2 regions of the Bradyrhizobium sp. 186 genome follow, and region 2 is predicted to be linked to the other one. Evidence: riboswitches for the same ligand, from Rfam matches in the RefSeq annotation. Region 2 holds a riboswitch; the other holds the start of a gene.

Region 1 (11,881 bases), 3.0 Mb from region 2:
TCATGGAGCCCAAAATCGTTCTCATGGATGAGCCGTTCTCCGCGCTGGACGTTCATACACGCCGACTCATGCACCGCATCCTGCTCGACCTCTGGCAGGCGGACCGGCGCTCGCTCATCTTCATCACCCATGATCTCGATGAGGCGATCACGCTGGCGGACCGCGTCGTTGTGATGTCTGCCGGTCCCGCCAGCCGCATGGTTGCCGACGTCAGGATCACGCTGCCTCGTCCGCGCGATGTTTCTGCGCTGCAGACCACCGACGAATTCGTCGCGCTCTATCGTGAAATCTGGTCGCTGCTCGGCGCCGAAGTGGAGAAAAGCTATGTCACGCAGGGGTAGGGTCGCTCTCACGCAGTTCGCCATCCTCCTTGGCCTGATCCTGATCTGGGAATTGGGCGTGTGGGCCGGACTGATCGATCCCTTCTTCTTTCCGGCACCGTCGACACTTGTCGTAAGGATCGGGGAGTGGATGTCGACGGCGGACTTTTGGACCGATATTGGCATAACATTGCTGGAGACGGTCCTGTCGTTCCTGGCTGGCATCGGGATCGGCACAGCACTTGGTATCTGGCTGGGCTTAAGCCCGTTTGCTGCCGAAGTCGTTCAGCCCTTTATCAAGATGTTCAATGCAATCCCGCGGATCTTGCTTGGACCCATTTTCGTCATCTGGTTCGGATTGGGCCTCACCTCCAAGGTTGCGCTCGGCGTCACGCTGGTTCTATTCGTCGCATTCTTCAACACCTTCCAGGGCGTCCGCGAGGTCAATCCGGTCGTGCTGGCGAATGCCCGCCTGCTGCGTGCATCGAAGTCGTCCCTGCTACGGCACGTCTACCTGCCGTCCGCCACGACCTGGATTCTGTCGAGCCTGCGGGTGTCCGTCGGCATGGCCGTGATGGGAGCCGTGGTCGCCGAATATCTCGGCTCGTCCGCAGGATTGGGGCACTTAATTGCGCAGGCCGAAGGCGTCCTCGATGCGACCGGAGTGTTCGCAGGAATTATCGTTCTCTCCGCCTTCGTCGTTGTCCTCGATGCCATCGTCGACTGCGCGGAAAAGCGGCTCCTGGTCTGGCGGCCGGCGCCTGCGCACGAAAGCTGATCGTACGCTCTCCCATCAATCATGGAGGTTCGCATGCACGTTTCCATAAGATTGACGCCGGTCGTGGCGCTGGCCGCATTCTCGGTCATTTTGGCGCATGCCACCGAGCCCGAGAAAACAAAATTGAAGATCGCCGTGGGGTCACAAATTCTCAACTATATGCCTGTCGAACTTGGAGTGAAGCTTGGCTCCTTTAAGGAAGAAGGCCTTGACGTTACCGTCGAGAACTTCCAGGCCGGTGGCTCAAAGGCTCTGCAGGCCCTGATCGGCGGCTCCGTCGACGGGACTATCGGCTTTTACGATCACACCATTCAGATGCAGGCGCTGGGTAAGCAAATTTCCTGCGTGTTCCTGCTGAATGACATTCCCGGCGTCCTGCTCGGTGTCCGCAGCGACCTCGCCGACAAGGTCAGAACCGGCGCCGACCTGAAGGGTCTCAGGCTCGGGATCACGGCGCCGGGGTCATCGACGGAGACTATGGCGCGTTACTACATCAAGAAGTCAGGATTGGGTTCACGCGATGTCAACATCATTGCCGTCGGCAGCGGCGCACCGGGCATGGTGGCGCTTGAGGCCATGAACGTCGATGCCCTGGTCTATTTCGATCCCATCGCGACGCTTCTCGCGCGCAAGAAGAGCGCGACAGCGCTGTTCGATGCGCGCACGATCGAAGGCTCAAAGCAGGCCTTCGGCGGATCCTATCCGACCGCGTGTCTCTACCTTCAGCAGTCTTTCATCGACAAAAATCCCGAAACGGTCCAGCGCCTGGTCAACGCCTTGCTCAAAACTCACCGCTGGATCAACGCAACGCCGACGGAGCAGCTCGTCGATACGATTCCTCCTGGTTACAAGACTGACAATCGCGAGGTGAATATCGAAATCATGAACGCATCGAAAGCGCTCTTCTCGCCAACCGGACAGATGGACATTGAGGCGGCCAAGGTCCCGCTGGCTGTCCTGAGCGACTTTGATCCAAAAATTGCTGCCGCAAAGATCGACCTGAACAAAACCTTCACCAATCGTTTCGCGGAACGCGCCGCACAACAACTGAAATAGCTGCCCGCCGGCCAAGCCCTCACCATCGGATCACCTAAAGGAAGGCGTCTTCAGATGTCTCTGCCGCTCACCGGCATCCGCGTCCTGGACCTGTCGAACGTGTTGGCCGGTCCGTTCTGCGGTTATCATCTCGCGCGTCTTGGCGCGGAGGTCATCAAAGTCGAAAATCCGAACGGCGGCGACCTCGCGCGGCGCCTCGGCGCCGATCCGCAAAGGGCAGAGCGCCTGCAGGGCCTCTCTTTTGTCGCGGTTAACGCCGGCAAGCAATCCGTGGCGCTGGACTTGAAGTCGGAATCGGGCCGCGAGGTATTCTTGCGACTCGTCAAAGAAGCCGATGTGGTGCTCGAAAACTTCCGGCCGAAGGTGATGGAACGGCTTAGCCTGGGCTTTGATGTGCTCAGCAGGCAGAACCCGCGTCTGGTCTACTGCGCGATCTCCGGCTTTGGGCAGAGCGGGCCGTGGTCCGCCCGTCCAGCCTATGACCAGATCGTTCAGGGTCTGTCTGGTGCCATGAGCGTCACTGGCGATACGGCCTCGGCTCCCCTGCGCACGGGCTTTCCGATCTCGGACACGATTGCGGGACTGACTGCTGCCTTTGCCATCGCCGCGGCTCTGGTCGAACAGCGGCATAGCGGCCGCGGTCGGTTCATTGACGTGTCCCTGCTCGAAGCCACCGTTGCAGCGATGGGATGGGTCGTCTCCAACCACCTGAACGCTGGTGTCGAGCCGCAGCCCATCGGCAACGAGAACTTCACCGCGGCTCCCTCCGGCACGTTCCGCACCGCAACAGGCCCGCTGAACATTTCCGCCAACGAGCAGAAGCAGTACCAAGCCCTATGCGACCTGATTGGCCGACCGGACCTGAAGACGGATCCACGCTTTGCTGGGCGCGAGATGCGCAAGGTCAATCGCGCAGCGCTGAACACGGAGTTGAACAAGGCGTTGAGTTGCAAGCCCGCTGACGAATGGGAGGCCCAAATGAATCTGGCTGGAGTCCCCGCAGGCTGCGTGCTGACGGTCTCGCAAGTTTTGCAGCAGCCACAGCTCCTCGAGCGCGGATTCGTCGAGACTTTGGCCCCAGAACAAGACGGTGCGCAGCCGTTACGAATCACGCGGCCGGGCTTCCGGCTGGATGAGGAGTTTTCGGTGCCTTCACCACCTGCGACGCTCGGAGCAGACACCGAGCGATGGCTGCAGCGGCTCGGCTATTCGTATGCGGAGGTCGAGCAACTGGTCTCAAGCCGGGCCGTCGGGACGCCAAGCAAGGAGAGGCTGATTTCCTGCCCGTCCGCGTAGCCGCGGACGGACCAATATCATGATATTCGACGGCTTACGGCGGTTGCAATCGGCAGGTTGAAGGGGCGGAACCGGAAATGAGCGAAGAAGAACTGCGACAGCAAGCGGCCCGTTGGTGGCGAACCTCCATCTGCGACATCGCGCCCGGTCGCATCGCCTATCGGGGTTATCCAATCGAAGATTTGATCGGCCGGATTTCCTTTCCCGCCATGATCTGGCTGATGTTGCGCGGCGATCTGCCGACGCCAGCGCAGGAGCGGCTGCTGCAGGCTGCGCTGGTCGCGTCCGTTGACCACGGTCCGCACGCGCCCTCCATCGCAATTGCGCAGATGGCGGTGAGCTGCGGGCTGCCCCTGAACGGTGCGATGGCCTCCGCGATCAATACGCTCGATGACGTGCACGGCGGAGCAGGGGAGCAGGCGGTCGAACTCTACGAAGATGTGCTGCGGAGGCGCGATGGCCTAGAGATCGGCGAGGCCGCGGCCGCCGCAATCGACCATTTCACCGCAAGGCGCGGCAAATATCTGCCCGGCTTCGGCCACCGGTTTCATCCGGTCGACCCGCGCGCGGCACCGCTATTGGCGCTGGTGGATGGCGCAGGTGCTGAGGGCAGTGTCAGCGGCGACTATGCCAAGGCCGCCCGCGCGATCGAGCGCGTGATGCAGCAGCGCAAGGGCAAACTCATCCCAATGAACATTGATGGCGCGACCGCGGTCATTTATGGCGAGCTCGGCTTCGCGCCTCCGCTGGCGCGCGGCGTCTTCTGCCTGTCGCGCGCGGTCGGAATCCTGGCCCACGCCTGGGAACAGACCAGGCGCAAGGATCGTAACAAGGGACCGATGCCCAAGCAGTTTGGCTACAAATATGAGGGCCAGCCGCGCCGCACGCTGGGAGGCGCGTCATGATGTATCTCGACAAGCCGCCTCAGCTGGTTGAGACCCGCGTGTTCTCGTCGATGCCGGCGGAATTTCGTCGACCTGGTGTTTCCTCGAAATGGGCGGATGCCAACCGCGGGGGCCATCCGGTGGATTGTTTCATCGAGGGGCCGTCGTTTGACAAGTCCGGGAATCTCTACGTCGTCGATATCCCCTTCGGCCGCATTTTCCGGATTTCGCGCGACGGCATCTGGTCTCTGATAATCGAATATGACGGCTGGCCGAATGGTCTGAAGATCGCACCTGATGGCCGGGTGCTGGTGGCCGACTACATGAACGGCCTCATGGAGCTCGATCCGCAGCGGGATACTATCAGCCCGCTTCTGGGGCACCGCAATTCCGAGTCCTTCAGAGGCTGCAACGACCTGCATATCGCGACCAACGGCGACATCTATTTCACCGATCAGGGGCAAACTGGATTGCACGATCCGACCGGCCGGGTGTTCCGACTGCGTCCTGACGGCCGGCTCGATTGCCTGATTTCGAACGGGCCAAGCCCGAACGGGCTGGTGCTCAGTCCCGACGAGGCCGTGTTGTTCGTTGCAATGACGCGCGACAACAGCATCTGGCGCGTGCCGCTGATGCGTGACGGCGGGGTTGCGAAGGTGGGACGGTTCAGCTTGTTCTTCGGGACCAGCGGTCCTGACGGGTTGACGATGGATCAAAAAGGGCGGCTCTTTGTCGCGCACGCCTCCCTCGGCCACGTCTTCGTCATGGCGCCGAACGGCGAAACGATCGCCCGCATCAAGTCCTGCGCTGGTGCGACCTGCACGAACCTCGTATTGGAGGCGGCAAACGGCACATTGCTCATTACGGAATCCTCTACCGGATCAGTGTTGATGGCTGATCTCGCTCACCTTCCTTGAACGTTCGCCAGCAGGAGTGACAAGGTGGTACCGAATCCTTTCACGCGACGGTCCACCGAATCAAGATGCAGGAAGGAGCCCGGTAGATGATTGGCTTGCCAGTTGCCGAGGCATTGTACTTGGCGACGAATGGATCGCATTTGTGTGCGGTGATCCGAAACTGGCGTCAGTAAGTCGCACTGTGTGGGAAGCACGAAAGAACGACTCGGCTATCGTTTGTAAGGCTGGGTCGGGCCCCGCAACGGGCCGCCGCCGACTTGGCTCCGCGCCTTTTAGCCGGGCAGGTTTCGGCTCGCGGTCCACGAGCCTTGAGAAGACCCACGTATCGCTTCGCACCATGAAGAACGCGTTGATGGCTGATATCTTGAACGTTCCCGCCAAGAAGGTCGAAGAGGTAACCGCTCGCAGTGGGAGTAAGCACCGCATCAGCGTCGAGGTTCTCGATCATGCTCGGCCGCGACGCACGCGTTGGAGCGTTCGTTTTGAGAACCAACAAGCAGCAGGATTTGCTGCTTTGAAAGTCTTTACTGATAGGCCCAGGAGCGCTTTTAACTGTGTGGAGCAGAGGTCGCAGTACTGTCATAGCCTCTTGCGCGCGCGCAATCCTCCAACCCGATATCCCCTCTCCTCGTAGAAACGGCGTACCCGTTCTAAGGCCGGATAGCCATCCGGGGGCAACGCAACCTCAATCATCTGCCAGCCTCGGCGCTTCGCCTCCGAATGTACCGCCTCGAGCAGATGCCGACCGTGGTCAGAGCTTCGGAAGTCGCGAGAAATCCATAGCTCCTGAAGCACACCGTACGCTCCGGCCGCTCTCACGGCCTGTACGGCCGAGATGGCAGCGACCCCTACAATCTGCCCGGTGACTTGTTCCTCGATGACAAAAATGAAGCCCTCTTCGGGATCCTGAATCAGGCGCAAAGCAGCCTGCTTCGCGCCTTCAAGGCTGAACTCTGGTCCGGGGCCACCTAATTCAGAAAGTAGCTTTCCGACGGCTTCTGCGATCGCGTTCTCATCTCCTGGCACGCCTTTGCGCAAAGCCGTGCCCCCGTGGGCCAGGCCTTGCGCTTCAGCGCCAACACGAACACCCGTCACGTTAGTCCCTCCAGTCCCTCTTGAGGAAATCCATGTTCAGAAAGGATACAGAAAACGCAACTGAGAGCAACTATCAAGCTCGGTAGGGAATAGGACGTCCGCACTCGCTATAAGCAACAGAGGTGAGGTAAGTGCAAGCTGTTGCCGTTCTCAGAATCGACTGCGGCTTGACTTGCTGGGAACTCATGATGGACTTCCTTCGATTGGAAAGGAAATCCACGAGACGGCACATTCGCGCGTGGGCAGGCCGGCCATGCCGATCAAACATTTCGTAAGAGTGATTGCCGATCGTCACTCACGAGCGACTCGATTCAGTAGATCTTGCAGCATGATAATCGCCGTGCCATAGGGCGCATCAGCTCGGCGCGTCTGAAGGTGAGATTCCCAAACTCGCGTGCTTCACTCGTACAAAGCTGCGCGAAGCGGGACAGGTATCATACGCGTGCGCCCGACAAAATCGTCTGAACAACATCGCGAAAGATTTTGCACGCTAATGCACTATCTTAAGCTTACCTCGAAGAATCGAAAGATAATGGCAAGCACTGCTTGTTTGGACCTTCGCTCCTCGTTTAAGGGACCGTCACGGAACGGGAGTGGTTGCGATGGAGCATGGGCAGGCCGAACTGGTCGGAGGGAAACCTGTAATCTTCGGCCAGCGTAAGGTGCGGCCGCGAGCGTGCGTGGCCGTCGGCAAGCGGCATCTGCGCGCCTTTCTACGGGATGTGCTGGAGGATATGGGGTTTGTTATCAGCGAATGCGGGACTGCTGACGAGCTGCCGCACGTACTCTGCACGGACTTCCCTGATCTGATCCTGCTCGGCATTGGCTCGGATCGCATCGAGCCTGGACGATTGCTCGAGATACTCGTACGCGAAGAATTTGCAGGCAGAGTGCTGGCGTTCGGCGCCCGCGAGTCGATCGTCATGACGGCAGTGCAGCAGGTCGGGGGCGAATATGGACTTGATATGCTGCCGCCGCTGAGGACGCCGTTTGCAGCCGAGACGCTGCGCGATCGGGTCGCCATGCTCTTGCCCAGAGAGCCGGCGCCCCGTCCCGCAGTCCATGTCGGAGAAGCCTTACACGCTGGCTGGCTTGAGCTCTGGTATGAGCCGAACTTTGACGCGTGTACCCTCAGCCGCCGCGGCGCCGAGGCGCTTGTGCGAATGCGGCACCCGACCTGGGGCGTTGTTCCACCAGCCTATTTCATCCCGGAGGCTCACGATCCGCATTTTAGGGAGTTGTCGCAGTTCGTGATCGACCGCGCGATCAAGGATTGGCAGTATCTTCTGGAGCAGCAAACTTCGATCGATCTCTCCATCAATCTCCCGGCAGCATTCCTGATTGACCCGCAGGCGGTACGCGATCTCTGTCAGCGCATGCCGTCGCACCCCGCTTTCGGCGGCTTGACGATTGAAATCGAGAGCGAGGAAGCGATCCAGAACCTAGATCTCCTGATCGAGGTCGCGCGTGAGGTTCGCTTTCACAACATTGGCCTTGCAATCGACAATGTCGGCGCCAATTGGCCGCAGCTGATGGGGGTCGAAAGATTCCCGTTCATGAAATTAAAAGTGGACCGGCAGTACGTCGCCGGTTGCGGAAATGGGCCCCTGAAGCGAACGGTGTGCCGCCATATCGTCGATCTAGCCAAAGAGTACAGTGTGCGCACCGTCGCCGCAGGTGTGGAGAGCCACGCCGACCTGATCGCTGTGACCGAACTCGGCTTCGACCTTGCGCAGGGCCATCTGTTCGGAAAGGCCATGCCGCTGAAGCAATTTGCACAGTCATCTTTCAGCCCTGTTCCACTTCGTCCAAAATAGTTGCATGAGGAGTGGCTGAGCACAGCCAGGCAAAGCGTACCAGCGCTCGCCCGCGCCGCCATACCTACTCGGCACCAGGCATGCGGCTGACTGCAATTAAATCGGTCACTTTGCAAAGCCAGTATCGCTCCTCCCGGCGGATTCATTTCCCTCCGAAGCGACGCCGAAGGTTATTGTAGCACAAACCCGTTTTGGCAAGCCTCCAGCGAGTCAATCCGCGGAGTTAACGTTGCAGCCGTGAGCGAGGCTTGCACAAAACCTCCAGTCAGGGCGTGTGACCGGAGGTTTGCCGAGATCCGGCGTAGACGTGCGTCGGCTCGCGGCTTTTAGTCGCGCCGCCGGTTTCGGAATCGTCGAGCGTCGCTTGGCCCCGCGCTGCCATGCCAGACAAACCAACGGAAGCTCGCAGCGGTCGAGTCGCGACTGGCTCTCGGAGTAGGGCCCGAGGGCTCGCATAGCTTGAAATTGAAGTGGCCCGTTGCTGTCGCAGATGCAACATGGTCTCAGACCCGGGACAGCACAATTGGGCAAATTGCCCATCATTGAGCGCGTCTGTGTTTGGCACGGCATTTGAAAGGGATCGCCAATGGCATCGCTCGCCTAAGGAGTCGGAAGGCATGGCTTACAAGATCGTCGCTTCGCAATGCACCGTTTGTGGGGCATGTGAGTTCGAGTGTCCCAACGCGGCGATCAGCCTCAAGCGTGACATTTACGTTATCGATGCCAAAAAGTGTACGGAGTGCGAGGGCCATTCCGACACGCCGCAATGCGCGGTCGTCTGTCCGGTGCCTGACACCTGTGTCCCGTCTAAGACAGCATAAGCAGCCCGCGTCCAGACGGCTTCACCGCTCGATTTCGCGAACGAAGTAGTAGATGTCGAGCTTGAGGAGGCCGCCGACCGCATGGGGCGCATCGAGGTCGATCAACATCGTTATGACCTTAAGGCGCTGATCGACTCCGAGAAGCCCTCGAAGGGCTCTGTCAGAGGACACCGTCAAATTTGTCTCGAATAAGGACAAGGCCGCCTCGATGCTCCAGTCGCCGCGTCGAGGCTTATCGTCGCTGGCTGACGAGCCAAGGCGAAGTGGACGGGCGTCGAATATCACAAGATCGACTTGCAGGATATCTAAAAGCTACGTCACGGCCGAAGCCGAAGAGACGGTCTCCTCGCGCGACGAGATCGGTCCGGAGATCCTGAAGACGTACGAGAAGCTCGGCATCCGCTTGCCCGTGGTCACCGTGCACGAGTGCATGGAGCGTAGAGTCATAGCACGATCCCGCCGTGCGCGCTCTCGCCGCTTACTCCAGTTTCGCAAGTCAGCGTGCATCCTGAGGTCCGGAACTGTTCCTGCGATGTCGCGCAGGCCAACGTCCAGGCTGCACTATTCGCCAAGCGGCGACGGAGACAACGAGGCGCGCGCCAAAGTCGCTCAGCACGTGAGTGCCTGGCGCACCGAGGAGATCATCTTGACCAACGCCACGGAGGCGATCGAGCTCGCGGCTCGTCGTGGGGCAGGCCGAACACAGGCAGTCCGACCTGATCATCCGTTCGATCCTGGAGCAATCCGGCCTTGGCAATTCCTAAGCAGCCTCATCGCGCTGTGATCAAACGGATGCCGGCGAGGATGATCGCAACTTCCTCACAGGCGAGTTCGAGAAGCTGCTGACGGAAAAGATCAGGCTTTGTCGCGATCATGCAGATGTCGAAAGCGCCCAGCGCGTTCGTTCTGCTCGCGTTAGCCCATCCGATTACGAGAACAGGGTGTTGAGCGGACGCATTCACAAGCGGAGCCTCCACAGATCCACGCGTTTTCACGAGGCCCGGAGTAAGACCGTTGTAGCCTACCTAGTACAGTTCGCAATCGCTTGGGCAATATCGCAGCGACACTCAGTAGGTTGACGGATCGATCCTCGTGCGCATAATGCCAGCCGTCGTGGTCTCCGGATTTCGTTTGATCCGGAGCTAAGAGGGAAGCCGGTGCAATGCCGGCGCTGCCCCCGCAACTGTAAGCGGCGAGCCGCTGTCCAACGAAGTCACTGAAGCCATGCGGCTTCGGGAAGGCCGGACAGCAGCGACGACCCGCGAGCCAGGAGACCTGCCTCGACAATATATCGTCCACGGGCGGGGTGTCCCGGTGTGCGCCAAGCAGCTGTCGCTCACGCGATATTCGCTGCATGCGTCCGCCATGGCCTTTGCCCCAATTATGGGGTCTGAGCTATGTCTATTCTTTCGCTTCCCGTTGCCACACTGGGGACGTCACGCATCGGCCCACGACGCGAACTCAAATTCGCGCTCGAGAGCTACTGGGCGGGAAACTCCAGCGAAGCCGAGCTCCTCGAGGCGGGGAGTGGACTTCGTGCCGCTAATTGGGCACGGCAGAAATCCTGCGGTGCGACCGTCATTCCTTCGAATGACTTCTCGCTCTACGACCATGTGCTCGATACCAGCGTAATGGTGGGAGCCATTCCCGACGTCTACAGCTGGACCGAAGGTCCTGTGTCGCTCAAGACCTACTTCACCATGGCGCGTGGCGCTCAGGACGGTGATCACGCTCAGCATGGGCCTGGCGTAGCCGCACAGGAAATGACGAAGTGGTTCGATACCAACTACCACTACATGGTGCCGGAATTTCACCAGGATCAGATCTTTAAGTATTCCTCTCGAAAGCCGATCGAGGAATATGAGGAGGCAAAAAGCCTCGGCTACCAAACGCGCCCCGTCCTAGTTGGCCCAGTCACTTTCCTGAAGCTCGGCAAAAGCGCAAATCCCGCATTCAATCCGCTGTCGCTGCTTGATAGGCTCCTCCCAGTCTATGTCGATGTTCTCCGCGAACTAGCCTCGCGCGGTGCTGAATGGGTTCAGCTCGACGAGCCATGCCTAGTGATGGACGTCGACGAAGCATCGCGGGCGGCTGTCCGCCGGGCCTATGCTCATTTCGCAAAGGTTGTGCCGGCCCTTAAAATCATGCTGGCCACTTATTTCGGCGCTATCGGCGACAATCTTGAAACAGCCTTGGCCTTGCCCGTTGCCGGGCTTCATGTCGATCTGGTTCGGGCACCCGACCAGTTGGACGCAATTGTCGCCACAGCCCGCAGAGATCTCGTGGTCTCGCTAGGCGTCGTTGATGGTCGCAACGTGTGGCGCTCCAATCTTGCGGCGCTGCTCGACCAACTTGCCCCTATGGTCAAAAAGCTGGGCAGGGACCGTGTTCAGATTGCTCCTTCCTGCTCGCTGCTTCATGTTCCGATCGACATTGAGCTAGAGACCGATCTCGATCCCAATCTGAAGACGTGGCTGGCGTTCTCAGTTCAGAAGATCAAGGAACTTTCGATATTGGGCAAAGCGCTGGCCGGCCATGCTGCCGAGGTGGCCGATGAACTTGCGGTTTCGGAGGACGCAGCCGTGATCCGCGAAACATCGCCCGAGATCCACAATGCGAATGTCGCCGGACGAATGGCCGCGATTGACGATAGCATGCGTCGCCGTCGCAGCGCGTTCACCCAGCGTGCCGACGTCCAGCGCGTCGCGTTCGCATTGCCGATGTTTCCAACGACAACCATCGGATCCTTCCCGCAAACGGCCGACGTCCGGAATGCGCGTGCGGCTCATGCGCGGGGAGCGCTGAATGACACGCAGTACGAGCAGCTTCTGAAAGCGGAGACAGCCCGTACCGTGCAGTGGCAGGAAGATATCGGCCTGGACGTGCTCGTACACGGT
Region 2 (11,881 bases):
AGGCCAACGCCGTATTGTCCGGGACGCGGCGCGAACACCCGGGACGCGCGATGACGGTACGGATTCTCGTCGCCCTCATCCTCGCGCGTCGATAGCGCCTCGGCCGCCGCCTCGAACAATTGCGCAAGGCCGGAGAAGACATCACGGAACAGGCCCGACACGCGCAGCGTAACGTCGATGCGGGGGCGGCCGAGTTCGGCCGGCGCGACGATGTCGTAACCGGTCACACGCCCCGAGGCGTGATCCCAGCGCGGCGCGAGGCCGGCCAGATGCAGCGCCATGGCAAACTCTTCGCCTGCGGTGCGCATGGTCGCCGAGCCCCAGAGGTCGATCACGAGGCCTTTCGGCCAGTCGCCGTGATCCTGCAAGTGGCGGCGCAACAACTCTTCCGCGAGCTCGATTCCCTGCGCATGCGCCGATGGCGTCGGCACGGCGCGCGGATCGACCGCAAAGAGATTGCGTCCCGTGGGCAGCACATCACGGCGCCCGCGATAGGGCGAACCTGACGGCCCTGGCGCGACGCGCCGGCCCGCGAGCGCGGCACGCAGAGCGTCGCGCTCCGCCTCGCCGCAGGCGCCGCGGCCGAACACGTGCAGGCCGTCGCCGAACTGGCTTTCCTTGAGGTCGCAGACGAAGCGATCGATCCGCGGGATGGCTTCAACCGGCGCGGCCGATGCATCGAGGCCGAGATCGCCCTCCAACCCCGCTACGCGCGCCTCGTCGCGGATCGCGGCGATCAGGCGCAGGCGACGTGCGGGATCGAGGCCGTCGGCGGTCGAATATTCGTCGAGGAGCTGTTCGAGCCGGCGCAAGCCTTCAGGCACGGCGGAGGCTGCAAGTGGCGGCGGCAGATGGCCGATCGTGACGGCAGAGGTCCGCCGCTTGGCCTGCGCGGCCTCGCCGGGATCGTTGACGATGAAGGGATAGATCACCGGCAACTCGCCAGTCAGCGCTTCCGGCCAGCAGCTCGATGACAGCGCCACGGATTTTCCGGGCAGCCATTCCAGCGTGCCATGCGCGCCCATGTGGACGACGGCGTCGATGCCCTGCCCTCGGAGCCAGAGATAGAAGGCCACGTAAGCGTGGCGCGGCGTGCGGGCGAGATCGTGATAGTCGGCATCGCGCATGGCCGTGTCGCCGCGCTCAGGCTGGACGGCCACGAGCGACTTGCCACATCGGATCGCAGCGAACTGGAACGCGCCGTCGCGGTAATTCGGATCATCCTCCGGCGTGCCCCAGGCTTGCGCGAGATCGTCCTGCAACGCTTGTGGAAGACGCGACAGCGCCGCGCGATAATCGGCGACGCTCCAGGTCAATTGCTGCTTCAGCATCGTCTCGCCGAGCGCATGGACCGGCGCAACATCGAAACCGGCTTCAGCGCAGTCAGACAGCAGTGCTTCGACCGAGGCCAGCGCATCGAGACCAACCGCATGCGCGATCTGGTGCGGGCGTCCCGGATAGTTCGAGAGCACAATCGCCAGCCGCTTTTCACCGGCTGGCTTCTCCGCGAGCCGCCGCCACGCCGCAACGCGCGCAGCGACGGCCTTCACGCGCTCTTCATCCGGGCGATGAGCAAGATGCGAGAATTGCAGATCGGGATCACGCTCGGCGGCCGATTTGAAGCTCACCACGCCCGCGAACAGGCGGCCGTCGACCTCCGGCAGCACCACATGCATCGCGAGATCGCCGGGCGAAAGGCCGCGCAGCGACTCCGTCCAGTCCTCGCGCCGTGCGGTCGAGAGCGCGACCTGAAACACGGGGCACTGAACGGCATCGAACGGCGTCGCGCCGTCGTCGCCGATCGCGGAGAACGCCGTTGCATTGACGATCACGGCGGGAGGCGTTTGCTCAAGATAAGCTTGCAGCCAATCCGTGACGCCGGCGGCCTTCAGCGACGTGACGAACACGCCGTAAGCATCGAAGCCCCTCCCGCGCAGCGCTGCGATCAAGGCGTCGACCGGACCGGTATCGGCAGCAGTGAGATACGAGCGATAGAAGGTCACAAGCGCGCTTGGCTTCCCCTCGCTCGCCGCGGGCGCTGCGACCACACCGCGTGCGGGATCGTAAAAACCCATCTCCGGAACCGTCATCTCGCCGACGACCGGCCCGGCATAGAGCCCTGAGGCCAGCGCGAGCTGCGCGATCGCGGCTTGGGCCGCGACCGGGCCGCCGGTGTCGCAGAGCACCTTGAGCCGCCGCAGCGTCGAGACCGGCAAGGTCGAGTACGCGTCTAACCGCGTGTCGTCACGACCATCTGCCGGCAGCACAGCCAGCACGATGTTACGGTCCTTCGCCAGTTGATGGAGGGCCGCGAGCCCGTAGGCCCAGTAGGACTCGCCGCCGATCAGGCGCACCAGAATGCCGCGCGCCTGCGAAAGGGTGCGCTCGATATAGGTATCGACCGAGAGCGGATGACGCAGTTCCGCAAGGTTCGCCAGCCGCAGCGAGGGCAGGCAGTCGCGGCCGCGCCGCCAGCCGGCCGCGAAGGCCGCCAAATCAGAATCTGAGAACGAGAGCACCACGAGATCGGCCGGATCCTGGCCGATGTCCCTTGGCGTCGCGGTCTCCTCGAGACCGCGGCTCTCGCGGAAGACGACGTGCATCAGATACCAAGTCCTGAGATCCCAAGTCCCGCCTTGATCGCGGCCTCGTCGATATCGCCGTGCTCGCCGATCACGACGAGCTTTGATTGCCGCGCGCCGACGCCCCAGGGCTTGTCGAATTGGTGCCGCACCCGCTCGCCGACCGCCTGGAGCAGCAGGCGCATCGGCTTGCCGGCCACCGCGATATAACCCTTGGCGCGCAGCACGTTCTGCTCGCGTGCGAGACGCTGGACCGATGCGACCAGCGCGTCGACATCCGCAACTTCCGGAAGATCAATCACCACGGAGGCAAAGTCGTCATGCTCGTGATCCTCCTCGCCGTCATGATGCGAGGGACGCGCGGCGAGATCATTCTCCGCGGCAGCACCCAGGCCCAGAATGAGGCGCGCGTCGATCGCGCCGTCGGTGACCGGCAGCATCGGTACGCGCCGCGGCATCTCGGCGGTGATGGCAGCCTTTGCCGCTTCGAGCCCCGCCGCGCCGGCAAGATCGGCCTTGGTCAGGAGCACGATGTCGGCGCAGGCGATCTGATCCTCGAACACTTCCGACAACGGCGTCTCGTGATCGAGATTTTTGTCCGCTGCCCGCTGCGCTTCGACCGCGTCCGGGTCCGGCGCGAAGCGGCCGGCGGCCACAGCCTCGGCATCGGCGAGCGCGATCACGCCGTCGACCGTAATGCGCGAGCGGATTTCGGGCCAATCAAATGCCTTGAGCAGCGGCTTTGGCAGCGCCAGACCCGAGGTCTCGATCAGGATGTGGTCGGGCCTCACGGGCCGCGACAGCAACTTCTCCATGGTCGGAATGAAATCATCCGCGACGGTGCAGCAGATGCAGCCATTGGCGAGCTCGACGATGTTTTCTTCCGGGCAATTGGCATCGGCGCAGGACTTCAGGATCTCGCCATCGACGCCCTCGCTGCCGAACTCGTTGACGAGCACCGCGAGCTTCTTGCCGTTGGCGTTGGCGAGGAGATGCTGGATCAGCGTCGTCTTGCCGGACCCCAGGAAACCGGTGACGACCGTGACCGGGACTTTTGCGAGCGAATTCATTCGGCGGCCTCCGGCACGACGGCAATGGGGGGAATGCGGGCAAGCGATTGCTTGCGGAATATCTCCGGGCGGCTGCGCCAGGGCACGATGCCGTCGGGCGCGCCGGCGTAGGCCGCAGCACCAGCGATCACGTCGCCCGCATGGGCCTCCGACAGGCGGCCATAGACATAGGACCAGCGGCCGGGCGCGCTCAGCGCAACGGAGCAGCCCTGGCTGCACGCCGACAGGCATTCGACGGGAACAACGGTGACGCCCTCAGGCACGCCGGCGTCGAGGATCGCGCCATGCAGCCGCGCGCCGGGCGCGACCTCGCCCTCCGCGAGCGTCTGGCCGGCACGGCAGGTGATGCAGACATGAAGTGTGACGGTCATCGCCCTTCCAGGATAAACAACGGGAGGCGATGAGGCGCACGAACCCTGACTTGCGAAGGTCCGCTTCCCCGTCGCGGAACACCCCGTCCGCCGGTCCAAATCGTCCGCGCTGGCAGGTCTCCCGGCTTGCGGAGCAGGGTTTTGCCCTTCGATCCCCGCCTTCCCGATCCCCGCAGGGGTCAGTGGCTTCGGGCATCTCTCCGGTCACGGTCGCGGGGGCGGCTGCATTTTGGACCCAAATCTTGCCGATTCGGACCCTATCGCATTCCCTCTTCGCCTGTCATAGGACAGGAACCAACGTCGGCCCACCATTTGCCCCCGACCGCCACTTGTCAAGCCGAAGGACCCGTCCGATGACGCCTGAACCGGATCCCCAAACGGCCGAGGAAACCGACACCCGGCATGCCGCGAAAATGGCGAAGAAGAAGGTCGCCCGCGACAAGATCATGGCGACCAAGAGCGGCGAAAAGGGCCTCATCATCGTCCACACCGGCGCCGGCAAGGGCAAGTCGTCCTCCGCCTTCGGCATGATCGTCCGCTGCGTCGCCCATGGCTTGCCCTGCGCGGTGGTGCAGTTCATCAAGGGCACTTGGGATACCGGCGAGCGGCGCCTGCTCACCGGCCATTTCGGAGATCTCTGCCAGTTCCACGCGATGGGCGAAGGCTTTACCTGGGAGACGCAGGACCGCGCCCGCGACATCGCAGCCGCGCGCGCCGGCTGGGAGAAGGCCAAGGAGCTGATCCTCGATCCGAACTTGCGCATGGTCGTGCTCGACGAGATCAACATCGCGCTACGCTACGACTATCTCGACGTCGCCGAGGTCGTCGATTTCCTGACGACGCACAAGCCGCCGATGACGCATGTCGTGCTCACCGGACGCAACGCCAAGGACGAGCTGATCGAGATCGCCGACCTCGTCACCGAGATGACATTGGTCAAGCACCCCTTCCGCTCCGGCATCAAGGCGCAGGCCGGCGTAGAGTTCTGAGACAATCTCGCGATGGCACGCGCATTGATGATCCAGGGAGCGGGCTCGGACGTGGGCAAATCGCTCATCGTCGCCGGCCTTGCGCGCGCCTTTACGCGGCGCGGCCTGCGCGTGCTCCCTTTCAAGCCGCAAAACATGTCGAACAATGCGGCCGTGACCGCCGACGGCGGCGAGATCGGACGTGCGCAGGCGTTGCAGGCACTTGCCGCGGGCGTCGAGCCGCACACCGACATGAACCCGGTGCTCTTGAAGCCCGAGACCGATGTCGGCGCACAGGTCGTGGTGCAGGGAAAGCGCATCGCGACCGTGCGTGCGCGCGAGTATGCGGCGATGAAACCATCGTTGATGAGCGCGGTGCTGGAGAGTTTCGAGCGGCTGAAGGCGCGCGCCGACCTCGTGCTGGTCGAAGGCGCCGGCAGTCCCGCCGAGGTCAATCTGCGCAAGGCCGACATCGCCAATATGGGCTTTGCCCGCAAGGCCGATGTCCCCGTCGTGCTCGTCGGTGACATCGATCGCGGCGGCGTCATCGCCCAGCTCGTCGGCATCAAGACGGTGATCGACCCGGATGACGCCACGATGATCCGGGGTTTTGTCATCAACAAGTTCCGCGGTGATCCCACGCTGTTCGCCGACGGCTACCGGCTGATCGAGCAGAAAACAGCCTGGCGCGGCCTTGGCGTGCTGCCCTGGTTCGCACGCGCCGGCGAGCTGCCGGCCGAGGATGCGCTGGGCCTAAGCGACGCGCGCAAGCCGGGCCAATGCAAGATCGCCTGCCTTGCGCTGTCGCGGATCGCCAATTTCGACGATCTCGACCCGCTCAAGCTTGAGCCTGGTGTCGATCTGGTGATGGTGCGTCCAGGCGAGGCGATTCCCGGCGATGTGCGTCTCGTCATCATCCCCGGCTCCAAATCGACGCGCGGCGACCTCGCCTTCCTGCGCGCACAAGGCTGGGACATCGATCTGCTGGCGCATCATCGTAGAGGCGGCCATGTGCTCGGCCTCTGTGGCGGCTATCAGATGCTCGGACGCAGCGTCGCCGACCCTGATGGAATCGAGGGACCCGCGGGCGAAACGCTGGGCCTCGGGCTTCTGGATGTCACGACAGTGATGAACGCACAGAAGACCCTGACGCGCGTCTCGGCCGTGCACGCGGCTACGGATCAACCGATCCAGGCCTACGAAATCCACATCGGCCGCACCGACGGGCCGGATCGCGCCCGCCCCTTCGCGAGGCTCGACGGCGCTCCGGAAGGCGCCATCTCAACCGACGGGCGCGTGCAGGGTAGCTATCTGCACGGCCTCTTCACTTCGGACGATTTTCGCAGAGCGTTTCTCGCAAAGCTCAATATTCCCGCAGGCAACGAGCCGTATCACGCCAGGGTCGAGAGCGCGCTCGATGCGCTCGCCGATCACATCGAGACCCATCTCAACGTCGAAGGCCTGCTCGCGCTTGCGCGCTGAGCGCTCAGCGTACAAGAACCTCGGCGAGGCGCGTCCATTCGGACTCGATGCCTGGCAGTCCCAGGCGCAGCCATGTCGGCTTCTTCGTGAAGACGCGCGACCAGATCTGGCTGCGCGCCAGTTTTTCCTGCGCGTCTAACGCGTCGCCGGTCTCGTAGAGACGAAACAGCGGCGTTCCCCCAACCAGTCTCCAGCCCTGCGATTGCACCATGGCGTCGAGCCGAACACCGTCGCGCGCGAGACGTGCTGATGTTGCCGTGGCCCAGGCGTCGTCAAGCAAAGCGCGGCAACCGATCGCGATCGCCGCTCCCGATATCGGCCATGGGCCGGACATCGCCGCGAGCGTGGCGATGTCGGTTGCATTGCCGAGCGCAAAGCCGAGTCGCAGGCCGGCGAGCCCGTAGAACTTTCCAAAGGAACGCAGGATCAACAGCTCCGGCCGCTCCGCTTCCGAAGCGAGCGACAGATGCGGAACGGCGTCGGCAAAACTCTCGTCGATCACGAGGCGGCCGACGCGCGACTGCAGCGCGAGCAAGTCCTCAGGTTCATGACACCGGCCGTCAGGATTGTTGGGATTGACGACGATAGCAAGGTCCGCGCCTGCCAGCGCATCAAGGTCCCTGACGTCTTCGACGTCCCAACCGGCGTCCGATAGGACTGCGGCATATTCGTTGTACGTTGGCGCCAGGATGCGCGCCCGGCCGGGCGGCGCGAGACGCGGCAGAAGCTGAATGGCAGCTTGCGCGCCGCCGATCGCGACGACCGGTGCGCTCGTGCCATAGGCGTGCTGGGCCGCCTGATGCAAGGTTTCGATCTCGGATCGTGACGGCAAAGCACTCCAGGAGTGCGAGTCGATCTCGCCCACCGGATAAGGCAGCCGGTTGATCCCCGTCGAGAGATCGATCCAGTCCTCCCCGCATCCGCCAAAACGCTGCTGGGCCTGATCGAGATTTCCGCCGTGCTCACGCATGCCCTGTTCTTTCACGCGAAAGCCAGGATCGCAAGCAGACCGGCGAGCAGCAGCATGGCGCGGCGGTAGATCGTCAACCCTTGAGTGATATCGGCGGCGAGCGGATCGCGCGCGCCTTCGTTCAGCCAGGGCTCATTCGTGACGCTGCCGTGATAGATGCGCGGACCGCTGAGCCGCACGCCGAGCGCGCCGGCCATCGCCGCTTCCGGCCAGCCGGCGTTGATCGAGCGGTGGCGGCGCGCATGCCGCGTCATGCACGACAAAGCCTGCGACCGCCGCGGCGCGAGCAGCACGAACAGAAAACCGGTCAGCCGCGCCGGAATGAAATTGGCGACATCGTCGATGCGCGCAGCCGCCCAGCCGAAGGCCTCGTGGCGTTCGGTGCGATGGCCAATCATGGAGTCCAGCGTGTTGATCGCCTTGTAGCCGAAGATGCCGGGCAGACCGAACAGCGCGCCCCAGAACACGGGCGCCACGACACCGTCGGAGGCGTTTTCCGCGAGGCTCTCGATCGCCGCACGCGCGATGCCGGCTTCGTCGAGCACCGCGGGATCGCGACCGACAATGCGCGAGACAGCCACGCGCGCGCCGGCGATGTCGCCGGCCTGCAAGGGGTTCGCGACGGCGGCGACATGGTCATGTAACGAGCGCAACGCGACCAGAGGCCAGGCCAGGAGGCCGACCAGCACGACTTGAATCCATCCCAGCGCGAGCATGGACTGAAGCACCCAGCCAAGCGCGGCCGCCAGTGCGATCACAACGAACGCACCGGCAACGCCCGCTGCGCGGCGAACCGCCGGCGGATCGGACGAGCGATTCCAGGCGGCATCGACGACCGCGATCAGCCGGCCGAGCCAGGTCACGGGGTGGCCGATCCACGCGAACAGCGGGGATGGCCAGCCCAACAGGGCATCCACCGCCATCGCCACCACCATTGCGCCCGCAAAGCCCACGCACGTCTCCTGTCCCGCCTGCCCCTGTTGCGCAAAGCTCAGGCCGAGCGCAAGCCCCTCGGCGGCGGATTTCGGCTTTGTCTTTGGCTGCGTTTGGTGATTAGTGCTGGCCGGCAGGAGACTTTTATGGCCGTCATCTTGATCACGGGCGGAGCGCGATCGGGCAAGAGCAGGCGTGCGGAAACGCGTGCGCGCGCCTTTCCCGGGCGGCCCGTCTATGTCGCGACGGCCGAGGCGCTCGATTCGGAAATGGAGGCGCGCATCGCAACGCACCGTGCGCGGCGCGGAACCGACTGGATCGAGCGCGAGGTGCCGCTCGATCTCGTGCAGGCGCTGCTCGCCACCGATGGCGGCGGAGCCCGGCTCGTCGACTGCCTGACGCTGTGGCTCTCCAACCTGCTACACGCGGAACGCGATTGGGAGCGCGAAGTTAAAGAACTCGCCGGCGCTCTGCCTCGCCTGAACAGTCCGGTCGTCCTCGTCACCAATGAGGTCGGTCTCGGTATCGTTCCGGACAACGCGCTGGCGCGCACCTTTCGCGACGCCGCCGGAATCATGAACCAGACCATTGCGGCTGTTGCCGACGAGGTCGAGTTCGTCGTCGCGGGCCTACCGATGAAGCTGAAATGATGCCTGGCGCCGAACTTGTGAAAGACGTCATTGCCGATCTCAGAATCGCGGCGTCATTCGTCACGATCCTGCCGGTGACATCGTCAAAGCCCAGCGCTGCTGGCGCAATCGCGCGCGCGACCTGGGCGCTTCCTGTCGCCGGACTGGTGGTCGGCCTCGCAGGCGCTGCGGCCTATGCGATCGCGAGCAAGCTGGGATTGCCGCCGGGTCCGTCCGCCCTGCTCGCTCTGGCCACAACCGCCCTCGTTACCGGCGCACTGCACGAGGACGGGCTTGCCGATACCGCCGACGGGCTCGGGGGCGGGCGAACGCGCGAGCGCAAGCTTGAGATCATGCGCGACAGCCGGATCGGCACCTATGGCGTCTGCGCGCTGATCCTGTCGTTCGGCTTGCGCTGGAGCGCGCTCGCCGCGATCGCCAATCCATGGGCAGTCGCGCTTGCGCTGTGCTCTGCGCATGCCGCGGCCCGCGCGGGCGTGCCGGCCTTCATGTCGCTTGTGCCGCCGGCGCGGCCCGACGGGCTGTCGGCGAGCGCCGGATCGCCGCCGGGACCAAGCGTGGCCATCGCCTTCGCTCTCGGGACGCTCTGTCTTGCCCTAGCGCTTGGGCCGGGCAAGGCGTTGGTCGGCCTGATCCTGCTGTCGCTCGCCGGGCTGGTTCTGGCCCGGCTTGCCATCCGCCAGATCGGCGGGCAGACCGGCGACATCCTCGGCGCGTTCGAGCAGACCGGCGAGATCCTGATCCTCCTGGTGGCCGCGGCCTTCCAGATGGGGCTATGACCTCATGGTCGAGTTCGACGACATTTTTCGCCGGCAATTGCGCGAGCTGTTCGTGTGGCGCCGCGACGTGCGTCGCTTTCGCACCGATCCGCTGCCGGACGGCGCCATCGCGCGGCTGATCGAGACGGCTTGCCTGTCGCCCTCGGTCGGCCTCAGCCAGCCCTGGCGCTTCGTCACCGTCGATGATGCTGCACGGCGCCGCGCCGTCATCGAGGATTTCAAGGCGTGCAACGCCGATGCGCTAAATGCCTATGCCGGCGAGCGTGCCGCGCGCTATGCCGCGCTAAAGCTCTCGGGCCTCGAACAGGCCCCTAGCCACCTCGCCGTCTTCGCCGACAAGGCGAGCGATATCGGTCACGGCCTCGGCCGCGCGACCATGCCGGAGACAACGGAATATTCCGTGGTCGCCGCGATCACCGCGATGTGGCTCGCCGCGCGCGCCGACGGCATCGGGCTCGGCTGGGTATCGATCCTCAATCCGGATCGTATCCACGACACTCTCGACGTCCCGCAGTCCTGGAAATTCATCGCCTATCTCTGCATCGGTTATCCCGAGGCCGAATGCGACCAGCCGGAGCTCGAGCAGGCGAAGTGGGAATATCGGCGGGGAGCTAACGAATTCACGCTGCGGCGCTAGCGCGGCCGCATATTGCGACTTGCAAGGCTGCGAATGAACATTCACACGCGCTTTTTTTCATCAATTGTGGATGCCGGGCTTTCGCGCTAAGCATCCGGCTTGGGACAAGCCATTGAAACGAATTCCATGACCGAACGGCCTTCCGCTGCGGTGGCGGTCGATCGCCGCGACTTCATTCGCCTCGCGGGCACAACGGCCGCAGGATGGCTTGCGCTCGGCGCAACGCCGGATCGTATCCGGATCGTCGCCTCGCTGACCGGATTGCCGCTCGACGATGAACTGACCCGCAGGAACTTCTCCGACAACATGAACTCGCGCCTGGGTGGGCTCATCGGAGGCTTGAGGCAGCGCGGCTGGGTTGAAGGCGTCAATATCCGCTTCGAGATCCGTTCGACTTTCGGTGGACCGGCCAAGCTCCAGGCCGCGATCCAGGAGATCATCGACCTCAAACCGGACGTCATCCTGACCGGCTCGACGGTCGAAACCGCCGCCGTCATGGCGACCACCAGGACGATCCCGATCGTTTTCGCGACTGCAAACGATCCCGTCGGCAATGGCTTCGTCGAAAGCCTCGCGCATCCCGGCGGCAACGTCACCGGCTTCACCAACAGCTCCGCCGAGATGGGCGGCAAATGGCTTCAGCTCGTCCGGGAGGTTGTACCGGATCTCGCGCGCGTCGGCGTCCTGTTCAATCCGGTGACCACGCCGCGCGCCGGGCGCTTCTTCCTCGACTCCATCGAACAAGAGGCGGCGGCGTCCGGAGTGTCCGTAGTCCCCGCGCCCGTCAACGCGGCAGCTGAGATCGACGCGGCGATAGGCCGCTTTTCCGAAGCGCCGAGGGCGGCGATGATCGCGCTGGTCGACAGCTTCCTGGTGATCAACCGGCAGGCGGTCGTCGCGGCAACCGCCAAATATCGCGTCCCCATGATCTATCCGTTCCATTATTTCATCGATGCGGGCGGGTTGATGAGCTACGGGCCAACGTTGGAGGTGCGCTCGGCCGACTATGTCGACCTCATCCTGCGCGGCACCAAGGCCGGCGATCTCCCGGTGCAATCGCCGCGAAAATACGAGCTCCTGATCAACCGCACGGTCGCTGGGGCGCTCGGGTTGAAGCTGCCGTTCACGCTGCTCGCGCGCGCCGACGAGATCCGCGAGTGAACGAAGCGATCGACCAGGGACATTTGCGAACGCCTCCCGGCCGGCTGTTCCGCAAATATCTCTACTCGATCGTCGCACTCGCCTTTGCCGCGCTTGCCATCAACACCGCCTTCGACGTCTGGTTCTCTTACCGCGAGCAGAAGCAGCTTCTCGCGGCAACCCAGCGCGAGCAGGCTGCGTCCGCAGCCATTCAGATCGGACAGTTTATCGGCCAGATCGAGAACCAGATCAGATGGCTCGCGCGCCTGCCTGCGGAGCTTTCGACCAATGAAGACGAA

Evidence for each region. Region 2 has a riboswitch for cobalamin ahead of IVB18_RS19200 (DUF1636 domain-containing protein). Riboswitches for the same ligand answer to the same signal wherever they lie in the genome.
Region 1: another riboswitch for cobalamin. It lies ahead of metE (5-methyltetrahydropteroyltriglutamate--homocysteine S-methyltransferase); the one in region 2 lies ahead of IVB18_RS19200 (DUF1636 domain-containing protein).

The regions. Positions count from the first base shown of each region.
Region 1 covers NZ_CP082164.1:1,009,566-1,021,446, forward strand. Annotated here, with positions in the region: gene IVB18_RS04550 (ABC transporter ATP-binding protein) at 1-341, shown strand, start outside; gene IVB18_RS04555 (ABC transporter permease) at 325-1,098, shown strand; gene IVB18_RS04560 (ABC transporter substrate-binding protein) at 1,132-2,154, shown strand; gene IVB18_RS04565 (CoA transferase) at 2,209-3,450, shown strand; gene IVB18_RS04570 (citryl-CoA lyase) at 3,528-4,355, shown strand; gene IVB18_RS04575 (SMP-30/gluconolactonase/LRE family protein) at 4,352-5,251, shown strand; gene IVB18_RS04580 (GNAT family N-acetyltransferase) at 5,831-6,346, opposite strand; gene IVB18_RS04585 (EAL domain-containing response regulator) at 6,949-8,163, shown strand; gene IVB18_RS04590 (4Fe-4S binding protein) at 8,781-8,984, shown strand; gene IVB18_RS04595 (hypothetical protein) at 9,006-9,269, opposite strand; gene IVB18_RS51550 (hypothetical protein) at 9,297-9,431, opposite strand; cobalamin riboswitch at 10,082-10,282, shown strand; gene metE (5-methyltetrahydropteroyltriglutamate--homocysteine S-methyltransferase) at 10,382-11,881, shown strand, end outside.
Region 2 covers NZ_CP082164.1:4,019,297-4,031,177, reverse strand. Annotated here, with positions in the region: gene cobN (cobaltochelatase subunit CobN) at 1-2,603, opposite strand, end outside; gene cobW (cobalamin biosynthesis protein CobW) at 2,603-3,652, opposite strand; gene IVB18_RS19200 (DUF1636 domain-containing protein) at 3,649-4,023, opposite strand; cobalamin riboswitch at 4,117-4,337, opposite strand; gene cobO (cob(I)yrinic acid a,c-diamide adenosyltransferase) at 4,377-5,012, shown strand; gene IVB18_RS19190 (cobyric acid synthase) at 5,025-6,473, shown strand; gene cobD (threonine-phosphate decarboxylase CobD) at 6,478-7,443, opposite strand; gene cbiB (adenosylcobinamide-phosphate synthase CbiB) at 7,455-8,396, opposite strand; gene cobU (bifunctional adenosylcobinamide kinase/adenosylcobinamide-phosphate guanylyltransferase) at 8,523-9,026, shown strand; gene cobS (adenosylcobinamide-GDP ribazoletransferase) at 9,023-9,805, shown strand; gene bluB (5,6-dimethylbenzimidazole synthase) at 9,810-10,442, shown strand; gene IVB18_RS19160 (ABC transporter substrate-binding protein) at 10,569-11,603, shown strand; gene IVB18_RS19155 (hybrid sensor histidine kinase/response regulator) at 11,600-11,881, shown strand, end outside.